DNA from 2 places in the Pseudomonas sp. MBLB4123 genome. Region 1 is predicted to be linked to the other one. Evidence: predicted binding sites of a transcription regulator. Region 1 holds the regulator's gene; the other holds the start of a gene.

Region 1 (9,329 bases):
TACGACCTGCGTTTCCCTGAGCTGTATGGCGCCCTGCGCGAGGCGGGCGCCGAACTGATCAGCGCGCCCTCGGCCTTCACCGCGGTTACCGGCGCCGCCCACTGGCAGGTGCTGATCCGTGCCCGGGCCATCGAGACCCAGTGCTATGTGCTGGCCGCCGATCAGGGCGGCCGCCATCCGGGCGGCCGCGAGACCCATGGCCATTCGGCCATCGTCGACCCCTGGGGGCGCATCCTCGCCGAGCAGGCCAGCGGCGAGGCCGTGTTGCTGGCGCCGCGCGATGCCGCCGAACAGGCGGCGATCCGCCAGCGCATGCCGGTGGCCCGGCACAAACGATTTTTCGCCGCGGCCGACCCGCGGTTGCCAGATTCGGAACAGTCATGAACGAGATGATGCAGTTATGAGCCAGATGTTGATGTCCGTCAGCGAGCACCTGTTGTCCCCAGGCGGCCTGAGCCTCGACCACCTGCCCAGGGTGCTGGGCGAGCTGGCCGGCCCGGGTATCGACGCCGCCGACCTGTATTTCCAGAGCCAGGTCTCCGAAACCTGGGTGCTGGAGGATGGCATCGTCAAGGAGGGCAGTTTCAACCTCGACCAGGGTGTCGGCGTGCGCGCCCAGTCCGGCGAGAAGACCGGCTTCGCCTACAGCAATGCGATCACGCCCGAGGCCCTGGGCCAGGCCGCGGGCGCGGCCCGCTCGATCGCCCGGGCCGGTCAGCAGGGCCGGGTGCTGGCCTTCAGCAATCCACTGGTCAGTGCCCTGTATGCCCCGGACAACCCGCTGGACGTGATCGACCGGGCGCAGAAGGTCGAGCTGCTCCAGCGCATCGACCAGGCCACCCGCGCCCTCGATCCGCGCATCAAGCAGGTCACGGTGAGCCTGGCCGGGGTCTGGGACCGGGTGCTGGTGGCGGCCAGCGACGGCAGCCTGGGCAGCGATGTGCGCCCGCTGGTGCGCTTCAATGTCAGCGTCATCGTCGAGCAGAACGGCCGCCGCGAGCGCGGCGGCCACGGCGGCGGCGGGCGCACCGATTACCGCTATTTCCTCGCCGAGGACCGGGCCATGGGCTACGCCCGCGAGGCGTTGCGCCAGGCCCTGGTCAACCTCGAGGCGGTCGCCGCGCCGGCCGGCAGCATGCCGGTGGTGATGGGGGCCGGCTGGTCCGGAGTGCTGCTGCACGAGGCGGTCGGCCATGGCCTGGAGGGCGACTTCAACCGCAAGGGCAGCTCCGCCTACAGCGGCCGCCTGGGCGAGAAGGTTGCCTCCAGCCTGTGCACCATAGTCGACGACGGTACCCTGGCCGAGCGCCGCGGCTCCCTGAGCATGGACGACGAGGGCACGCCCACCGAATGCACCACGCTGATCGAGAACGGCGTGCTCAAGGGCTACATGCAGGACAAGCTGAACGCTCGCCTGATGGGCGTGGCCTGTACCGGCAACGGCCGTCGCGAGTCCTACGCGCACCTGCCGATGCCGCGCATGACCAATACCTACATGCTGGCCGGCGAGAGCGACCCGGAAGAAATCATCCGCTCGGTGAAGAAGGGCATCTACTGCGCCAACCTCGGCGGCGGCCAGGTGGACATCACCAGCGGCAAGTTCGTCTTCTCCACCAGCGAGGCCTACCTGATCGAGGACGGCAGGATCACCGCGCCGGTCAAGGGCGCCACCCTGATCGGCAACGGCCCGGAAGCCATGAGCCGGGTGTCGATGGTCGGCAACGACCTGGCCCTGGACAGCGGCGTCGGCACCTGTGGCAAAGACGGCCAGTCGGTGCCGGTGGGCGTCGGCCAGCCGACCCTGAGGATCGATGCGATCACCGTGGGTGGCACGGGAGCCTGATGCTGGAAGCGCTGTTCCACCTGCTGGTTGAGGTGCTGTTGTACGGCAAGGGTTATTGGGTCCTGCGCCTGCTCTCTGTCGGTCGGATCAGGCCAGGGGGCTGGAATGACGGGCTGGTATCGCTGGTGGGGCTGCTGGCGACCCTGCTCTGGGCGGTACCCTTGTTGATCTGGTTGAGCGGGGACTAGCCCGGGCATGGCGTGTAGGGTGGACATTCGCTGCGCGAGATGTCCACCCTACGGATTGCTAAACGTTCAGCGCAGCCCGCGCTGGCTTTCGTCCAGTTCGCGGATGTACTTGAAGATCTTGCGCGCGGCGGCCGGCGCCTTGTTCTGCGCCGCTTCGTGCTGGGCCTGACGGATCAGCTGGCGCAGGTGCTGGCGGTCGGCCTGGGGGTAGTCGCCGACGAAGGCTTCCAGGGTCTCGTCGCTGCCGCCCAGCAGGCGGTCGCGCCAGCGTTCCAGGTTGTGGAAGCGTTCGTTGTACTGGCGCGTGGAGGCGTCCAGCTGATCGAGCAGGTGGGTGATGGCGTCGATGTCCTGCTCGCGCATCAGCTTGCCGATGAACTGGATATGGCGCTTCTTCGCCACATTGGCCGTGTGTTTCGGCGCCTCGGCCAGGGCGCGGCGCAGGGCATCGGTCAGGGGTAGCTTGTTCAGCAGGTCGGGCTTTAAGGTGGTTAGGCGCTGCCCCAGGTCTTGCAGGGCATGCAGCTCGCGTTTGACCTGGGATTTGCTCTTCTCACCGGAGAAGTCGTCAAGGTATTCGGGCATGGGGGTGGTCCAGTGGAAAACGCCGTCATGATAGCAGCAAGTTTCCGGCCGCAAGCGTCCGGTCCATGCGGGACCTAGCTTGTCGCCCATCGCTTAGGAGTGTTTATGAGTGCAGTAGAAGGGGTCGGCCCCGCCGCCGTGCCGCAGTTGCAGGCCCAGGTCGAGCAGATCATCGCCGAGGCCAAACGGCAGGGCGCCAGCGCCTGCGAGGTGGCCGTATCGGTGGAGCAGGGGCTGTCCACCAGCGTGCGCCGCGGCGAGGTGGAGACGGTCGAGTTCAACCGTGACCAGGGCTTCGGCATTACCCTCTATGTCGGCCAGCGCAAGGGCTCGGCCAGTACCTCGGCCAGCGGCGAGGCGGCCATTCGCGAGACCGTGGCGGCGGCCCTGGCCATCGCCAGGCATGCCTCCGAAGACGAGTGCGCCGGGTTGGCCGATGCCGCGCTGATGGCCCGCGAGCTGCCGCAACTGGACCTCTATCACGCCTGGGCGATCAGCCCGGAGCAGGCCATCGAGCAGGCGCTGCGCTGCGAGGCGGCGGCCTTCGCCGAGGATCCGCGGATCAGCAATGCCGATGGCACCACCCTCAATACCCACCAGGGTTGCCGGGTGTACGGCAACAGCCATGGTTTCGTCGGCGGCTACGCCAGCACCCGTCACAGCCTCAGCTGCGTGATGATCGCCGAGGAGGGCGGGCAGATGCAGCGCGACTACTGGTACGACGTCAACCGCCAGGGCGAGTTGCTGGCCGATGCCGCCGATATCGGCCGCCGCGCCGCGCAGCGCACAGTCAGTCGCCTGGGGGCGCGGCCGGTGCCGACCTGCGAGGTGCCGGTGCTGTTCTCCGCCGAGTCGGCCACCGGGCTGTTCGGCCATTTCCTCGCGGCGATTTCCGGCGGCAACCTCTATCGCCAGTCGTCCTTCCTCGAAGGCGCCTTGGGTCAGCAGCTGTTCCCCGCGTGGCTCAAGCTCGACGAGCGTCCGCACATCCCGCGTGCCCTGGGCAGCGCGGCGTTCGACGGCGACGGCCTGGCGACCTACGCGAAGTCCTTCGTCGAGGGCGGCGAGTTGCTGTCCTATGTGCTGGGCACCTATTCCGGACGCAAGCTGGGCATGCCCAGCACGGCCAACGCCGGTGGCGTGCACAACCTGTTCGTCAGCCACGGCGACGAGGACCAGCAGGCGCTCCTCAAGCGCATGGGCCGCGGCCTGTTGGTCACCGAGCTGATGGGGCACGGCCTGAACCTGGTCACCGGCGACTACTCGCGTGGCGCCGGCGGCTACTGGGTGGAGAACGGCGAGATCCAGTTCCCGGTGCAGGAAGTGACCATCGCCGGCAACCTGCGCGACATGTTCAGGCAGATAGTCGCGGTGGGCAGCGATCTGGAGCTGCGCAGCAATATCCGCACCGGCTCGGTGCTGATCGAGCGCATGACGGTGGCCGGCAGCTGACGGCCGACCGCGCAACGCAAGAAGGGCTGCCGGGGCCACGGGCAGCCCCTCTTTTTATTGGGCGCCTGGCTATTCGCCTTCGTCGAAGTAGTTGTTGATCAGCTCGACCAGTGCCTCCAGGGCATCGTGATCCTGCTCGCCTTCGGTGTGCAGGTGGATCGGCGTGCCCTTGCCGGCGGCCAGCATCATCACCGCCATGATGCTCTTGCCGTCCACCAGGCTCTCCGGGGCGCGGCCGACCTTGACCTTGCAGGGATAGCGGCCGGCCACGCCGACAAACTTGGCCGCGGCACGCGCGTGCAGGCCCAGCTTGTTGATGATGGTGATTTCGCGGGAGGGCATCGCGGTGTTTCCTTAGCTGAGGTCGCGGTGGCGAACCTGAACGTTCTTCAAGGTGGGCTTGAGGGTCTCACCCAGGCGATTGGCCAGGTACACCGAGCGGTGGTGCCCGCCGGTGCAGCCGATGGCCACCGTGACATAGGCGCGGTTGCTGGCGGCGAAGCGCGGCAGCCATTTGTTCAGGTAGGCGAGGATGTCCTGGAACATCTCCTCGACATCGGCCTGGGCCGCCAGGTACTCGGCCACCGGCTGGTCGAGCCCGGAATAGTCGCGCAGGTCGGGCTTCCAGTAGGGATTGGGCAGACAGCGCACGTCGAACACCAGGTCGGCATCCACCGGCATGCCGCGCTTGAAACCGAAGGACTCGACCAAAAAGGCGGTGCCCGGTTCCGGTTGGTTGAGCAGGCGCAGCTTGAGGCTGTCGCGCAACTGGTAGAGGTTGAGGTGGGTGGTGTCGACCTTCAGGTCGGCCAGGTCGATGATCGGCCCGAGCAGCTGGCTCTCGTCGGCGATGGCCTCGGCCAGCGAGCGCTGCGCGTTGGTCAGCGGGTGGCGCCGGCGCGTCTCGGAGAAGCGCTTGAGCAGGGTCTCCTCGTCGGCATCCAGGTAGAGCACGTCGCACTGGATATGGCGGCTGCGGACTTCGGCGAGCAGTTCGGGGAAGCGCTTGAGCTGGCTGGGCAGGTTGCGCGCGTCGATGGAGACCGCCACCTGCGGGTGCAGCAGCTCGGTGTGCAGCAGGGCGCGCTCGGCCAGTTCCGGGAGCAGGCCGGCGGGGAGGTTGTCGATGCAATAGAAGCCGTTGTCCTCGAGGACATCGAGGGCGGTGCTTTTGCCGGAGCCGGAGCGACCGCTGACGATGATCAGGCGCATGAGGGAGTCCTAACGGCTGCTTTGTATGTCCACCACGACCTGATACAGGGAGTCGCTGCCTTGTGCTTGACGCAGGCGTTCGCGCACGTCGCTGCGGTCGAGCATGCTGGCGATCTGGCGCAGCAGTTCCAGGTGCTCGTCGGTGGCCGCCTCGGGTACCAGCAGGACGAACAGCAGGTCGACCGGGGCGCCGTCGATGGCGTCGAAGTCGACCGGCGCATCCAGGCGCAGCAGGGCGCTGATCGGCGCACTGCAGCCGGGCAGGCGGCAGTGCGGGATGGCGATGCCGTTGCCGAAGCCGGTGGAGCCGAGCTTTTCGCGGGCGATCAGGCTTTCGAAGATGTCCTGGCCGTCCAGCTCGGGCAGCTCGCGTGCCACCAGGTTGGCAATCTGTTCGAGTACGCGCTTCTTACTGCCGCCCGGCACGTTCACCAGGGAACGGCCGGGGGTCAGGATGTTTTCGAGTCGGATCATGGGAGGTGAGCGAGGTCAGCGGGCCATGGCGCCCTGCTGGCGTTCGAGCTGCTTTTCCTTGTGCTTGATGAGTTGTCGGTCGAGTTTGTCGGTGAGCAGGTCGATGGCGGCGTACATGTCGTCATGCTCGGCGTTGGCGACCACTTCGCCGCCGGCGATGTGCAGGGTCGCTTCGATCTTCTGCTTGAGCTTCTCGACCTCCATGGTGACCTGCACGTTGGTGATCTTGTCGAAATGGCGCTCCAGTCGATTGAGTTTCTCGTCGATGTAGTCGCGCAGGGCGTCGGTCACATCCAGCTGATGTCCACTGATGTTGACTTGCATACCGCTTTCTCCTTGTTGCCGTGTTTATGAGGCAGGCTGTAAAGCCTGCCGCGGGAACACCTTGGCGTGGAAGACGCATCGACAGCGAGTCCGGCATGGGTCTCCCCGGGCCGATTGCGAAGGCCGTTTAGGGGGAGGCTTGGCTGGGGTCGGGTTCTGTCTGTTGATCGGTCTTCCTTTGAGTGTCGCCTTACACCAACCGCTTGCGCTCACTGGAGGGCGCTATACCGAGGGACTCACGGTATTTGGCGACCGTGCGGCGGGCCACTTGAATGCCCTGTGCCTCCAGTAAACCAGCGATCTTGCTGTCGCTCAACGGCTTTTTTGCATTTTCCGCGGCCACCAGTTTCTTGATGATCGCGCGGATGGCGGTGGATGAGCATTCGCCCCCTTCGGCGGTGCTGACGTGGCTGGAGAAGAAGTATTTCAGTTCGTAGATGCCGCGCGGGGTGTGCATGAATTTCTGCGTGGTGACCCGCGAGATGGTCGACTCGTGCATGCCCACGGCTTCGGCGATGTCGTGCAGCACCAGCGGCTTCATCGCCTCGTCGCCGTAGTCGAGGAAGCCGCGCTGGTGTTCGACGATCTGGGTGGCGACCTTCATCAGGGTCTCGTTGCGGCTCTGCAGGCTCTTGATGAACCAGCGGGCCTCCTGCAACTGGTTGCGCATGAAGGTGTTGTCGGCGCTGGAGTCGGCGCGTTTGACGAAGCCGGCGTACTGCGGGTTGACCCGCAGGCGGGGCATGGCTTCCTGATTCAGCTCCACCAGCCAGCGCTCGTTGTGCTTGCGGACGATGACGTCGGGCACCACGTACTCCGGCTCGCCGGACTGGATCTGCGAGCCGGGCCGCGGGTTGAGGCTCTGGATCAGTTCGATGACCTGGCGCAGCTCGTCTTCCTTGAGCTTGGTGCGGCGCATCAGCTGGCTGTAGTCGCGGCTGCCGAGCAGGTCGAGGTAGTCGCTTGCCAGGCGCTGGGCCTCGCTCAGCCAGGGGGTCTTGGCGGGGAGTTGGCGCAGTTGCAGCAGCAGGCATTCGCGCAGGTCGCGGGCGGCGACGCCGGCCGGCTCGAATTGCTGGATGCGGTGCAGCACGGCCTCGACTTCGTCCAGCTCGATGTCCAGCTCCGGGTCGAAGGCCTCGACCACTTCCTCGAGGCTCTCTTCCAGGTAGCCCTGCTCGTTGATGCAGTCGATCAGGGTGGTGGCGATCAGGCGGTCCTTGTCGGACATCGGCGCCAGGTTGAGTTGCCAGAGCAGGTGGCTCTGCAGGCTCTCGCCGCTGGAGGTGCGGGTGGTGAAGTCCCACTCGTCGTCATCGTTGCTCGGCAGGCTGCTGGCGCTGGTCTGGTAGACGTCCTCCCAGGCGGTGTCGACCGGCAGTTCGTTGGGGATGCGCTCGTTCCACTCGCCGTCCTCCAGGTTGTCCACGCTCTGCGTGCTGTCCTGGTAGCCGGCTTCCTGATAGGACTCTTCTTGCTTGTCGGCGGAGGATGGGGTGTCGGCGCCGTCGGCCATGGGGTCGGAGTTGTCGAAGTCGTCGCCGTCTTCCTGGCGCTCGAGCATCGGATTGGACTCCAGGGCCTCTTGGATCTCCTGCTGCAGATCCAGGGTAGACAGTTGAAGTAGGCGAATGGCCTGTTGCAGCTGCGGGGTCATCGTCAGCTGCTGGCCCATTTTCAGGACTAGCGATGGTTTCATTGCAGACCTTCTATACCGGCGTCTGTGCGCGATCCACTACAGGGCGCCGAGGCGCCACAAGGAAAGCAAATTATATGCCCGGTCTCGAGTGGTTTGCCTAGCGCTAGCTGCTGTTCGGTCGAGAAAAGCCGCTGTTACAGGCGGAACTCGTGGCCCAGGTAGACTTCTTTGACCATCTGGTTGGCCAGGATGGCGTCGGCGTTGCCTTCGGCGATCAGCTGACCGTCGTTGACAATGTAGGCCGTTTCGCAGATGTCCAGGGTCTCGCGGACGTTGTGGTCGGTGATCAGTACGCCGATGCCCTTGGACTTGAGGTGGTGGATGATCTGCTTGATATCGCCGACCGAGATCGGGTCGACCCCGGCGAAGGGCTCGTCGAGCAGGATGAACTTGGGGGCGGTGGCCAGGGCGCGGGCGATCTCCACGCGGCGGCGTTCGCCGCCGGACAGGCTCATGCCGAGGTTGTCGCGGATATGGCTGATGTGGAATTCCTGCAGCAGGCTTTCCAGCTCCTGGCGCCGCGCGGCGCGATCGAGCTCCTTGCGCGTCTCGAGGATGGCCATGATGTTGTCGGCCACGCTGAGCTTGCGGAAGATCGAGGCCTCCTGCGGCAGGTAGCCGATGCCGGCGCGGGCGCGGCCATGCATGGGCTGGTGGCTGACGTCGAGCTCGTCGATCAGTACCCGGCCCTGGTCGGCCCGGACCAGGCCGACGATCATGTAGAAGCAGGTGGTCTTGCCGGCGCCGTTGGGGCCGAGCAGGCCGACGATCTGTCCGCTGTCGATGCTCAGGCTGACGTCGCGGACGACCTGGCGACCCTTGTAGCTCTTGGCCAGGTGCTGGGCTTTCAATGTGGCCATTATCACTGCGCCTGCTGGTCGGCTGGTTTGTTCTTCGGCTGAATCACCATGTCGATACGCGGTCGCGGCGTGGACACCTGGGCGCCGGTGGCGCGGCCGGCGTTGACGATCTGGCGTCGGGTGTCGTAGACGATCTTCTCGCCTTCGAAGGTGTTGCCTTCCTGGATCACCTTGGCCTGGTCGATCAGCACGATGCGTTCGCTGGCGGCGAAGTACTGGATGGTCAGGCCGTAGGCCTGGACGATCTGCTTGTCGGCGGCCGGCTTCTGCTCGTAATAGGCGGGCTTGCCCACCGAGGTGAAGATCTCGATCTCGCCCTGGGCGTTCTGGGTGATGGTCACGGTGTCGCCGGTGATCTTCAGGGTGCCCTGGGTGATGATGACGTCGCCGCGGTAGACCGCTACGCCTTGTTTGTCGTCCAGCTCGGCGCTGTCGGCTTGCACGCGGATCGGCTGTTCGCGATCGGATGGCAGTGCCCAGGCGCAGGCGCTTCCGAGCGCGGCGCTCAAACTGAGCAGAAGGGGGAGGGTTTTAACGAACCTCATGCTGGCCTCTTACGTTGGACTGCAGGAGCATCCTGCCGTCGTTCAAGTACGCTTTCATTCCTTGCGCCGTGGTCACCCCATTGGCCGCGTCGATTCTAACGGCTTGCTGGGTCTGCGCATATTCCTTCTCCGGGAATACGGTCAGGC
Region 2 (9,329 bases), 1.4 Mb from region 1:
GGCGCCGCCCTGGTAGGAGGCCACCGCGCTGTCCAGGTCGGAGTGGGCGGTCATGATGATCACCGGCAGGCGTGGGTGCAGCTCGCGAATCCGCGCCAGCAGGTCCAGGCCGCTGGCCCCGGGCATGCGGATGTCGGAGATGATCACGTCCGGCTGTTCGCGGCTGAGGCGGCCGAGCACGCCGTCGGCGCTGTCGAAGCTCTGGGTGGTCATGCCTTCCTGCTGCAGGGCCTTCTCCAGGACCCAGCGGATGGAGCGGTCGTCGTCGACGATCCAGACGGTTTCACTTCGGCTCATGCAGCAGATGCTCCTTGTTCCAGCGGCAGGAAGATCGAGAACAGGGTATGCCCGGGATGGCTCTCGCACTCGATCAGGCCCTGGTGCTGACTGATGATGTTCTGGGTGATGGCCAGGCCCAGGCCGGTGCCTTCGGCGCGGCCGCTGACCATGGGGTAGAAGATGGTCTCCTGCAGCTCCTGGGGGATGCCGGGGCCGTTGTCGATGATCTCGATGCGCGCCACCAGGCGGTGGCGGGTGTGGCCGATGGTGAACTGGCGCAGGGTGCGGGTGCGCAGGGTGATGCGCCCCAGGCCCAGGTCGTGCTTCTGCGTGGCGATGGCCTGCATGGCGTTGCGCACTATGTTGAGCACGGCCTGGATCATCTGCTCACGATCGATCAGCAGGTCGGGGATGCTCGGGTCGTAGTCGCGCACCAGAATGATGCCGCCCTGGCTCTCCGCCTCGACCAGGCTGGCGACCCGCTCCAGCACCTCGTGCACGTTGGTCGGCGTCAGCGACGGCAGCTTGTTCGAGCCGAGCATGCGATCGACCAGGTTACGCAGGCGGTCGGCCTCCTCGATGATCACGTCGGTGTAGTCCTTGAGGTCCGGGGCCGGCAGCTCGCGGGCCAGCAGCTGGGCGGCGCCGCGGATGCCGCCCAGGGGGTTCTTGATCTCGTGGGCCAGGCCGCGCACCAAGAGCTTGGTGGTCTCCTGCTTGGACAGCTGCGCCTCCTCCTTGGTGATCTTCAGCATGCGGTCGCGGGGGTGGACCTCCAGCAGCAGCAGGGTCGCGCCGCGGCTGAGGATGGGGGTCACCGCATAGTCGACGGTCAGGGTCTGGCCGGTCACCGAGGTCAGCACCGCCTCGCGCTTGTTGAACGGGTGGGCCTGCTCGACCGCCTGGCGCAGCGCGCTCAGGGCCTCGGCCGACTCGGTGAACAGCTCGCTGATGAACTGCCCGTGGCTGCGCTGGCCGCTGACGGCCAGGAGCATTTCCGCCGCCGGATTCATGTACTCCAGGCGCAGTTCGCCGTTGAGCAGCAGGGTCGCGGTGGTCAGGTTGTCGAGCAGCAGGCGGTGCAGGGCGTCGTTGATAGTCATAGGCGAGGGCTTTCTGGCAATGGGCTGGAAAATGCAAGAAGCAAACCAAAGCCCCGAAAAGACGCGTGAAACGCGCACGATCGGCGCCGGCGGCTGTGCATCGGCGCAGGGCGGGCGGCGTGGGCGAACCAAAACAGGGAGAGTATAGAAAGGCGGGGCACTCTGTTGCACCAGGTTGGTGCGTGAGCGGCAAGCGCTTAGATGAAGGGGACCAGGGGGATGTCCTTCTTCTCGGCAGGCTTGTCCTTGAGCGGGCATTCCGGGCGCACGCCGTAATCGCCCTTCTGGCAGGGCTTGATCCTGCGCTTCTGCGCCAGGGAGATGCGCTGCATGTGGAAGGGCTGGCTGGGGGTGCGTTCGAGGGTGCGACCATCGGCGTCGATGATTTCGACGGCCAGCTGGTGGGTGCCGCGATCGATGTTCTCCAGGGGGAACACCGGGCTGCGGCTGGGCTCGCCCAGGGCCTGGCCGTCCAGCAGCAGGCGATAGCTGTGGCCCTGGAGCAGGGCCGGGTCGCTGCTGGCGGTGACGATCAGGTTACCGGCGCCGTCGCGCACGGTCGCATCGGGCTCCGGCACCAGGATGCGCAACAGCTGGTAGGCCGGTGCCTGCGGCGTGCCGGGGGCGACCGCAGGCGGTGCCGGACGGGGAGGCGCGGGCATGCCGTTGGCCGGCGCCAGCTGGATGCGCTGGGCGTTGCCGGGCTTGGGCCGGTCGGTGAAGACCCGGTTGCCCTCGGCATCGATGTAGGTATAGACCTCGGCGTGCAGCGGCAGACACAGCAGGGCCAGGCAGAGCAGGGCGATGCGCATGGTCAGGGGGCCGGAGTCGGTGGCGGAGGTGGCGGGCGCAGGGCCGGGCTGCTGGTGTTGACTCGTTGCACGGTGAAGGTGACGGTCGGGCTCTGCTGGATCGCCTGCTCGCCACTGAGCACCTCGACCGCCAGGCTGTGCTCGCCGCGGTCGACATTGGTCAGCTGCAGGCGCGGCGTGCGGCTGGGTTGGCCGTAGGGCTGGCCGTCCAGCAGCAGGCGCAGACGATGCGCGGCGGCGAGGCGCGGCGCTATCGACACCCCGACGCTGAAGGTGCCGTTGTTGGCGCGCAATGCCTCGTCGTCGGGCAGGCCGGTCAGGCGCAGTGTGCGGTAGGGCGGTGCCGACGCGGTCGTGCCGCCGGCACTGGCGGCGGGTGCGCTCGGAGCCTGCATCTCCACGGTATTGGTCGGCGGCAGCTCGATGCTCTGCGCGGCGCTGCCGTCCGGCGGCTGGTTGGTGAACACCGTATTGCCGTTGGCGTCGGTGTACTTGTAGATCTGTGCGCTGGCCGGCAGGGTCAGGACCAGCAGCAGGCAGGCGAGCATGAGGCGCATGGCCAATCTCCCGGGTGTCGTGCCGCTAAGCGTTGCACCGGTGCGCCGTGCTGGCAAGCCCGAGGCCTTCGCGCTGTGATTGCCGCCCACAAAAAAGGCCCCGCCGGCTGAAGCCGGACGGGGCCTTGGGCGTCACGCCGCCGGGGCGGCGCGCAGCGGGGTTAGACGCTGTAGTACAGGTCGTATTCCAGCGGGTGCACGAAGGTGCGCACCTTGATCTCTTCTTCGCTCTTCAGCTCGATGTAGGCATCGATGAAGTCGTCGGAGAACACGCCGCCCTTGGTCAGGAACGCGCGGCCCTTGTCCAGCTCTTCCAGGGCTTCCTTCAGGCTGCCGCACACCTGCGGGATCAGCTTGCCTTCTTCCGGCGGCAGGTCGTACAGGTTCTTGTCGGCCGCATCGCCAGGGTGGATCTTGTTCTGGATACCGTCCAGGCCGGCCATCAGCAGGGCGGCGAAGCACAGGTAGGGGTTGGCAGCCGGGTCCGGGAAGCGCGCTTCGATGCGGCGGGCCTTCGGGCTCGACACATAGGGGATGCGGATCGAGGCGGAGCGGTTGCGCGCCGAGTAGGCCAGCATGACCGGGGCCTCGAAGCCCGGGACCAGACGCTTGTAGGAGTTGGTCGACGGGTTGGTGAAGCCGTTCAGCGCCTTGCCGTGCTTGATGATGCCGCCGATGAAGTACAGGGCGGTGTCGGACAGGCCGGCATAGCCTTCGCCGGAGAAGGTGTTCTTACCATCTTTGGAGATGGACATGTGCACGTGCATACCCGAGCCGTTGTCGCCGTACAGGGGCTTGGGCATGAAGGTGGCGGTCTTGCCGTAGGCGTCGGCGACGTTGTGCACGCAGTACTTCAGGGTCTGAACTTCGTCGGCCTTGGCGACCAGGGTGTTGAACTTCACGCCGATTTCGTTCTGGCCGGCAGTGGCCACTTCGTGGTGGTGCACTTCGACGACCAGGCCCATTTCTTCCATGGCATTACACATGGCAGTACGGATTTCGTGGTCGTGGTCGCACGGCGGAACCGGGAAGTAACCGCCCTTGACGGCCGGGCGGTGGCCCTTGTTACCACCTTCGACGTCCTGATCGGTCATCCACGAGCCCTGCTCGGAGTAGATCTTGAACATCGAGCCGGAGATGTCGGACTTGAACTTCACTTCGTCGAAGATGAAGAACTCGGGCTCCGGGCCGACGAACACGGTGTCGCCGATGCCGGTGGTCTTGAGGAACTCTTCGGCGCGCTTGGCGATGGAGCGTGGGTCGCGGTCGTAGCCCTGCATGGTGCTCGGCTCGACGATGTCGCAGACGATGATCAGGGTCGGCTCTTCGGTGAAGGGGTCCAGTACGGCGGTCTCGTCGACCGGCATCAGGATCATGTCGGAGGCTTCGATGCCTTTCCAGCCGTGGATGGAGGAGCCGTCGAACATCTTGCCGTGTTCGAAGAAGTCTTCGTCCAGGGCGTCGCGCGCCGGCATGGTGACGTGGTGCTGCTTGCCCTTGGTGTCGGTGAAGCGCAGGTCAACCCACTTCACGTCGTGTTCTTTAATCAGTTGAATCGACTTCGACATGCTGTCCTCCAGGTGGATAAGGCTCGTTTCGGTGAGCCCTCGATAGTTCGGTGAAGCCCGGCGCGATAGTCGGCCAGGACAACCTGCCTCACAAGGGAGCAAATTGCATGCCAGTGCCCCGGAATGGGCTGGAAGGCTGAAACTCAGTGCTGGCGGGGGCTGCGCGGCAAGCTGGAGGGTATTTTTGCACCATTTTGATGCTGTCTATTTTGCGATGGCACCAAAATAGTGCGCCGCGAGACCCGTGCGGGTTTTTTGATCAAAGTCTGAGCAATTTCCGCTATAATCCGCGCCCCTGTTTTTTCGGCCTCCTCGGCGCGCGCTGCCTTCATGAAATTGATCGTTAAAGTCTTCCCGGAAATCACCATCAAGAGCCGGCCGGTGCGCAAGCATTTCATCCGCCAGCTGGCCAAGAACATTCGCCTGGTGCTGCGCGATCTCGACCCGCAGCTGGTGGTCAATGGCGTCTGGGACAACCTGGAAGTGGAGACCGCGGTCACCGAGGCGAAGGCGCTGCAGGAGATGATCGAGCGGCTGCGCTGCACCCCGGGGTTGATCCATTTCCTGGAAGTGCACGAGTACCCCCTGGGTGATCTCGACGACGTGCTGGACAAGTGCAAGCTGCACTTCGCCGACCAGTTGCCGGGCAAGATCTTCGCCGTGCGCTGCAAGCGCGGCGGCAAACACAGCTTCACCTCCATGGACGTCGAGCGCCATGTCGGCAGCCAGTTGCGCCAGCAGTGCGGCGCCGCCGGCATCGACCTGAAACAGCCCGAGGTCGAGGTGCGCATGGAGATCCGCGACCAGCGCCTGTTCATCGTCCACCGCCAGCACAACGGCATCGGCGGCTACCCGCTGGGCTCGCTGGAGCAGACCCTGGTGCTGATGTCCGGCGGCTTCGATTCCACGGTGGCCGCCTACCAGATGATGCGCCGCGGCCTGCTCAGCCATTTCTGCTTCTTCAACCTCGGCGGCCGGGCCCACGAACTGGGGGTGATGGAAGTCGCCCACTACCTGTGGCAGCGCTTCGGTCGTTCCCATCGCGTGCTGTTCATCAGCGTGCCGTTCGAGGAGGTGCTCGGCGAGATCCTCGGCAAGGTCGACAACAGCCAGATGGGCGTGATCTTGAAGCGCATGATGCTGCGTGCCGCCAGCCGCATGGCCGAGCGCCTGCAGATCGACGCCCTGGTCACCGGCGAGGCGATTTCCCAGGTCTCCAGCCAGACCCTGCCCAATCTCACGGTGATCGACTCGGCCATCGACAAGCTGGTGCTGCGCCCGCTGATCGCCAGCCACAAGCAGGACATCATCGACACCGCCTATGCCATCGGCACCGCCGAGTTCGCCAAGCACATGCCGGAATACTGCGGGGTGATCTCGGTCAACCCGACCACCAAGGCCAAGCCGGCGCGCATCGAGTACGAGGAGAGCCAGTTCGACATGGCCATCCTCGAGCGCGCCCTGGAGCGCGCCACCCTGCTGCCGATCGACAAGGTGATCGACGAGCTGGGCAAGGACGTGCAAGTCGAGGAAGTCGGCGAGGCCCTGGCCGGCCACGTGGTGATCGACATCCGCCACCCCGATGCCGTCGAGGACGAGCCGCTGGAGCTGCCCGGCATCGAGGTGCAGGCGCTGCCTTTCTACGCCCTGAACAGCAAGTTCAAGGAGCTGGATGAGGCGCGCCAATACCTGCTGTATTGCGACAAGGGGGTGATGAGCCGCCTGCATGCCCACCACCTGTTGAGCGAGGGGCATGCCAATGTGCGCGTTTATCGTCCGACATAAGACCCCCGGGCTGAATGGCGGCAGCATCCGCCATCGCCCCCCCGACCGTCGGCCGCGCCGACACCCTGTTTGTTCATACTCGCCGCCCAGAATACGCGGCACACCGAATCCTCTGATCGAGATACAAAAGTGATCGAAAATCTACGCAACATCGCCATCATCGCCCACGTCGACCATGGCAAGACCACCCTGGTAGACAAGCTGCTGCGCCTGTCCGGCACCCTGGACCGCAAGGAGCTGGAAAACGAGCGGGTGATGGACAGCAACGACCAGGAAAAAGAGCGTGGCATCACCATCCTGGCGAAGAACACCGCGCTGAAGTGGAAGGGCTACGACATCAACATCGTCGACACCCCCGGCCACGCCGACTTCGGTGGTGAGGTCGAGCGCGTGATGAGCATGGTCGACTCCGTGCTGCTGGTGGTCGACGCCCAGGACGGCCCGATGCCGCAGACCCGCTTCGTCACCCAGAAGGCCTTCAAGGCCGGCCTGCGTCCGATCGTCGTGGTCAACAAGATCGACCGTCCCGGCGCGCGTCCGGACTGGGTGATCGACCAGATCTTCGACCTGTTCGACAACCTCGGCGCCACCGAGGAGCAGCTGGACTTCCCGATCGTCTACGCCAGCGCCCTGAACGGCATCGCCGGCATGGACCACGAGGCCATGGACGACCACATGGACGCCCTGTTCCAGGCCATCGTCGACCACGTGCCGGCGCCGAACGTCGACGTCAGCGGCCCGTTCCAGATGCAGATCTCCCAGCTGGACTACAACAGCTTCCTCGGCGTCATCGGCATCGGCCGCATCGCCCGCGGCAGCGTCAAGACCAACACCCCGGTGGTGGCCATCGGCGCCGACGGCAAGAAGCGTCAGGGCCGCATCCTGAAGATCATGGGCCACTCCGGCCTGCAGCGCGTCGAAGTCGCCGAGGCCCAGGCCGGCGACATCGTCTGCGTCAGCGGCATGGACGAGCTGTACATCTCCGACACCCTGTGCGACATGAACAACGTCGAGGCCCTGCCGCCGCTGTCGGTGGACGAGCCGACCGTGTCCATGACCTTCCAGGTCAACGACTCGCCGTTCTGCGGCAAGGAAGGCAAGTTCGTCACCAGCCGCAACATCAAGGAGCGTCTGGAGAAGGAACTGCTGCACAACGTCGCCCTGCGCGTGCAGGAAGGCGACAGCGCCGACAAGTTCAAGGTCTCCGGTCGCGGCGAGCTGCACCTGTCGGTACTGATCGAAACCATGCGCCGCGAAGGCTTCGAGATGGCCGTGGGCCGTCCGGAAGTGGTGATCAAGGAGGTCGACGGCGTCAAGCAGGAGCCCTACGAGAACGTCATCATCGACATCGAGGAGCAGCACCAGGGGCCGGTCATGGAGCAGATGGGCCTGCGCAAGGGCGATCTGACCAACATGGTGCCGGACGGCAAGGGTCGCATTCGCCTCGAGTACACCGTGCCGGCCCGCGGCCTGATCGGTTTCCGTAACGCCTTCCTGACCATGACCTCGGGCAGCGGCATCCTCACCTCGACCTTCAGCCACTACGGCCCGATCAAGCTGGGCGAAGTCGCCCACCGCCAGAACGGCGTGCTGGTCTCCATGGCCACCGGCAAGGCGCTGACCTACTCGCTGGAAACCCTGCAGGACCGCGGCAAGCTGTTCCTCGAGCCGGGCCAGGACATCTACGAAGGCCAGCTGTGCGGCATCAACAGCCGCGACAACGACCTGGTGATCAACCCCACCAAGGGCAAGAAGCTCGACAACATGCGCGCTTCCGGCAAGGACGAAACCATCCAGCTGGTGCCGCCGATCAAGTTCACCCTGGAACAGGCGCTGGAGTTCATCGATGACGACGAGCTGGTGGAAGTGACGCCGAAGTCGATCCGCCTGCGCAAGAAGTTCCTCAACGAGAACGACCGCAAGCGCGCCAGCAAGGGCTAAGTCCTGGCTGCAATGAAAAAGCCCCCGTCGGTGTGAGCCGGCGGGGGCTTTGTCTTTTCTGGTTAGCTACTTCAAGGGTTTCGGCTTGTAGGCGCAGTAGCCCGGGCGCGGGCCGACCTTGGGGTGGTTGCGGCAGGTGTCCGGACGCTTGTCGTAGATGGTGCACAGGCGCGACTTGCGATCGAGATAGAGGCAGTCGTTGTTGCTCATGCGCGCCAGGGTGAAGACCCCCGACTTCTGGTTGAAACGCTCGACTATGCCTTCTTTCTGCAGGCGCCTGGCGATGTTCTTCGCCGGCTCGCCGCGCTCGAACTCGTCGACCACGCCGATGCGGATCAGGTCGCCGATGCGCGCTTCCACCGGCAGGGTGCAGCAGCTGGACATGCAGCTGTGGCACATGTCGGCGCTGTATTTGGCCCAGGTATCCAGGCGGTCGAGTTCGGCGGCGGCGATCAGGTTGTTCTTCATGGCGTTGGCTGTGCGTTGGCGAGGCGGTGGGCGATGATAGCGGCGTTGATGAAAATGTGAACAGACTTCTGCCGGTTGGTCGATTCAACCTGCCGTCGGTGCCAGACTTGTGTCCGCTGTGCCCGGGGCGGGCGTCTCCCTGAGTAGCCGCTACCTATACTGAGCGGCGCCGCGAGCGGTGCCGTAGGCTCGGTGCGGCGGCTGAACATTTCTAGCGGATCGGGAAATGCTGCATGCAATGGATCTTCATGCTGGTGGGTTTGGTGTTGGGAACCCTGGCCGGGGAGTCGCTCGGCGCCGCGTTGCTGGGCGGCCTGCTGGGCCTGAGCCTGGGGCAGGCCTTCAGGCTGCAGGCGCTGGCCCGGCGGAACGCCGAGCTGGCGACGCGGCTGGAGGGGTTCGCCGAACGTTTCGAGCGCGGCACCACGGCGATCCATGAGCGCCTGCTCAGGGTCGAACAGGCCCAGGCGGACGGCCAGGCGCCAGCGCCTGCAGCCGCGGCCGAGCCGGAGCCTGTCGCGGCGGCGGAGTCTGTCCCCGGGGCGCCGGAGTGGACCCTGGACATAGAGCCGCAGGCCGCCGAAATCGGGCCGGCACCGGCCGAGGCCGATGCGGCGGCGAGCCAGGGGGCGGCCATGGCAACGGACGGCGATGCCGGCTGGGCTCGGCCGGCGCGCGAGCCCTCGGTGTTCCAGCGCGCACTGGCCAAGGCCAAAGCCTGGCTGCTGGGGGGCAACACCCTGCTGCGGGTCGGGGTGCTGCTGCTGTTCCTCGGCCTGGCCTTTCTCCTGCGTTACGCCACCGAGGGCCTGGTGC

The links. Region 1 encodes sigma-54, which starts transcription at its own class of promoters, with help from an activator protein. Its sites were predicted from a motif close to ANTGGCATNNANNTTGCTNT; they were not measured.
Region 2: glnA (glutamate--ammonia ligase) is a predicted target of sigma-54. The motif match lies at 4,415-4,434, and genes of this name have one in related genera.

The regions. Positions count from the first base shown of each region.
Region 1 covers NZ_CP196711.1:4,320,838-4,330,166, forward strand. The annotation lists gene ACSX1C_RS20020 (carbon-nitrogen hydrolase family protein) at 1-384, shown strand, start outside; gene tldD (metalloprotease TldD) at 401-1,843, shown strand; gene ACSX1C_RS20030 (hypothetical protein) at 1,843-2,031, shown strand; gene yjgA (ribosome biogenesis factor YjgA) at 2,098-2,616, opposite strand; gene pmbA (metalloprotease PmbA) at 2,722-4,068, shown strand; gene ACSX1C_RS20045 (HPr family phosphocarrier protein) at 4,138-4,410, opposite strand; gene rapZ (RNase adapter RapZ) at 4,423-5,280, opposite strand; gene ptsN (PTS IIA-like nitrogen regulatory protein PtsN) at 5,290-5,754, opposite strand; gene hpf (ribosome hibernation-promoting factor, HPF/YfiA family) at 5,770-6,078, opposite strand; gene ACSX1C_RS20065 (RNA polymerase factor sigma-54) at 6,269-7,777, opposite strand; gene lptB (LPS export ABC transporter ATP-binding protein) at 7,912-8,637, opposite strand; gene lptA (lipopolysaccharide transport periplasmic protein LptA) at 8,640-9,182, opposite strand; gene lptC (LPS export ABC transporter periplasmic protein LptC) at 9,169-9,329, opposite strand, start outside.
Region 2 covers NZ_CP196711.1:2,961,421-2,970,749, reverse strand. The annotation lists gene ntrC (nitrogen regulation protein NR(I)) at 1-297, opposite strand, end outside; gene glnL (nitrogen regulation protein NR(II)) at 294-1,382, opposite strand; gene ACSX1C_RS13650 (DUF4124 domain-containing protein) at 1,580-2,194, opposite strand; gene ACSX1C_RS13645 (DUF4124 domain-containing protein) at 2,197-2,751, opposite strand; gene glnA (glutamate--ammonia ligase) at 2,913-4,319, opposite strand; gene thiI (tRNA uracil 4-sulfurtransferase ThiI) at 4,650-6,104, shown strand; gene typA (translational GTPase TypA) at 6,234-8,045, shown strand; gene ACSX1C_RS13625 (YkgJ family cysteine cluster protein) at 8,112-8,513, opposite strand; gene ACSX1C_RS13620 (DUF2339 domain-containing protein) at 8,747-9,329, shown strand, end outside.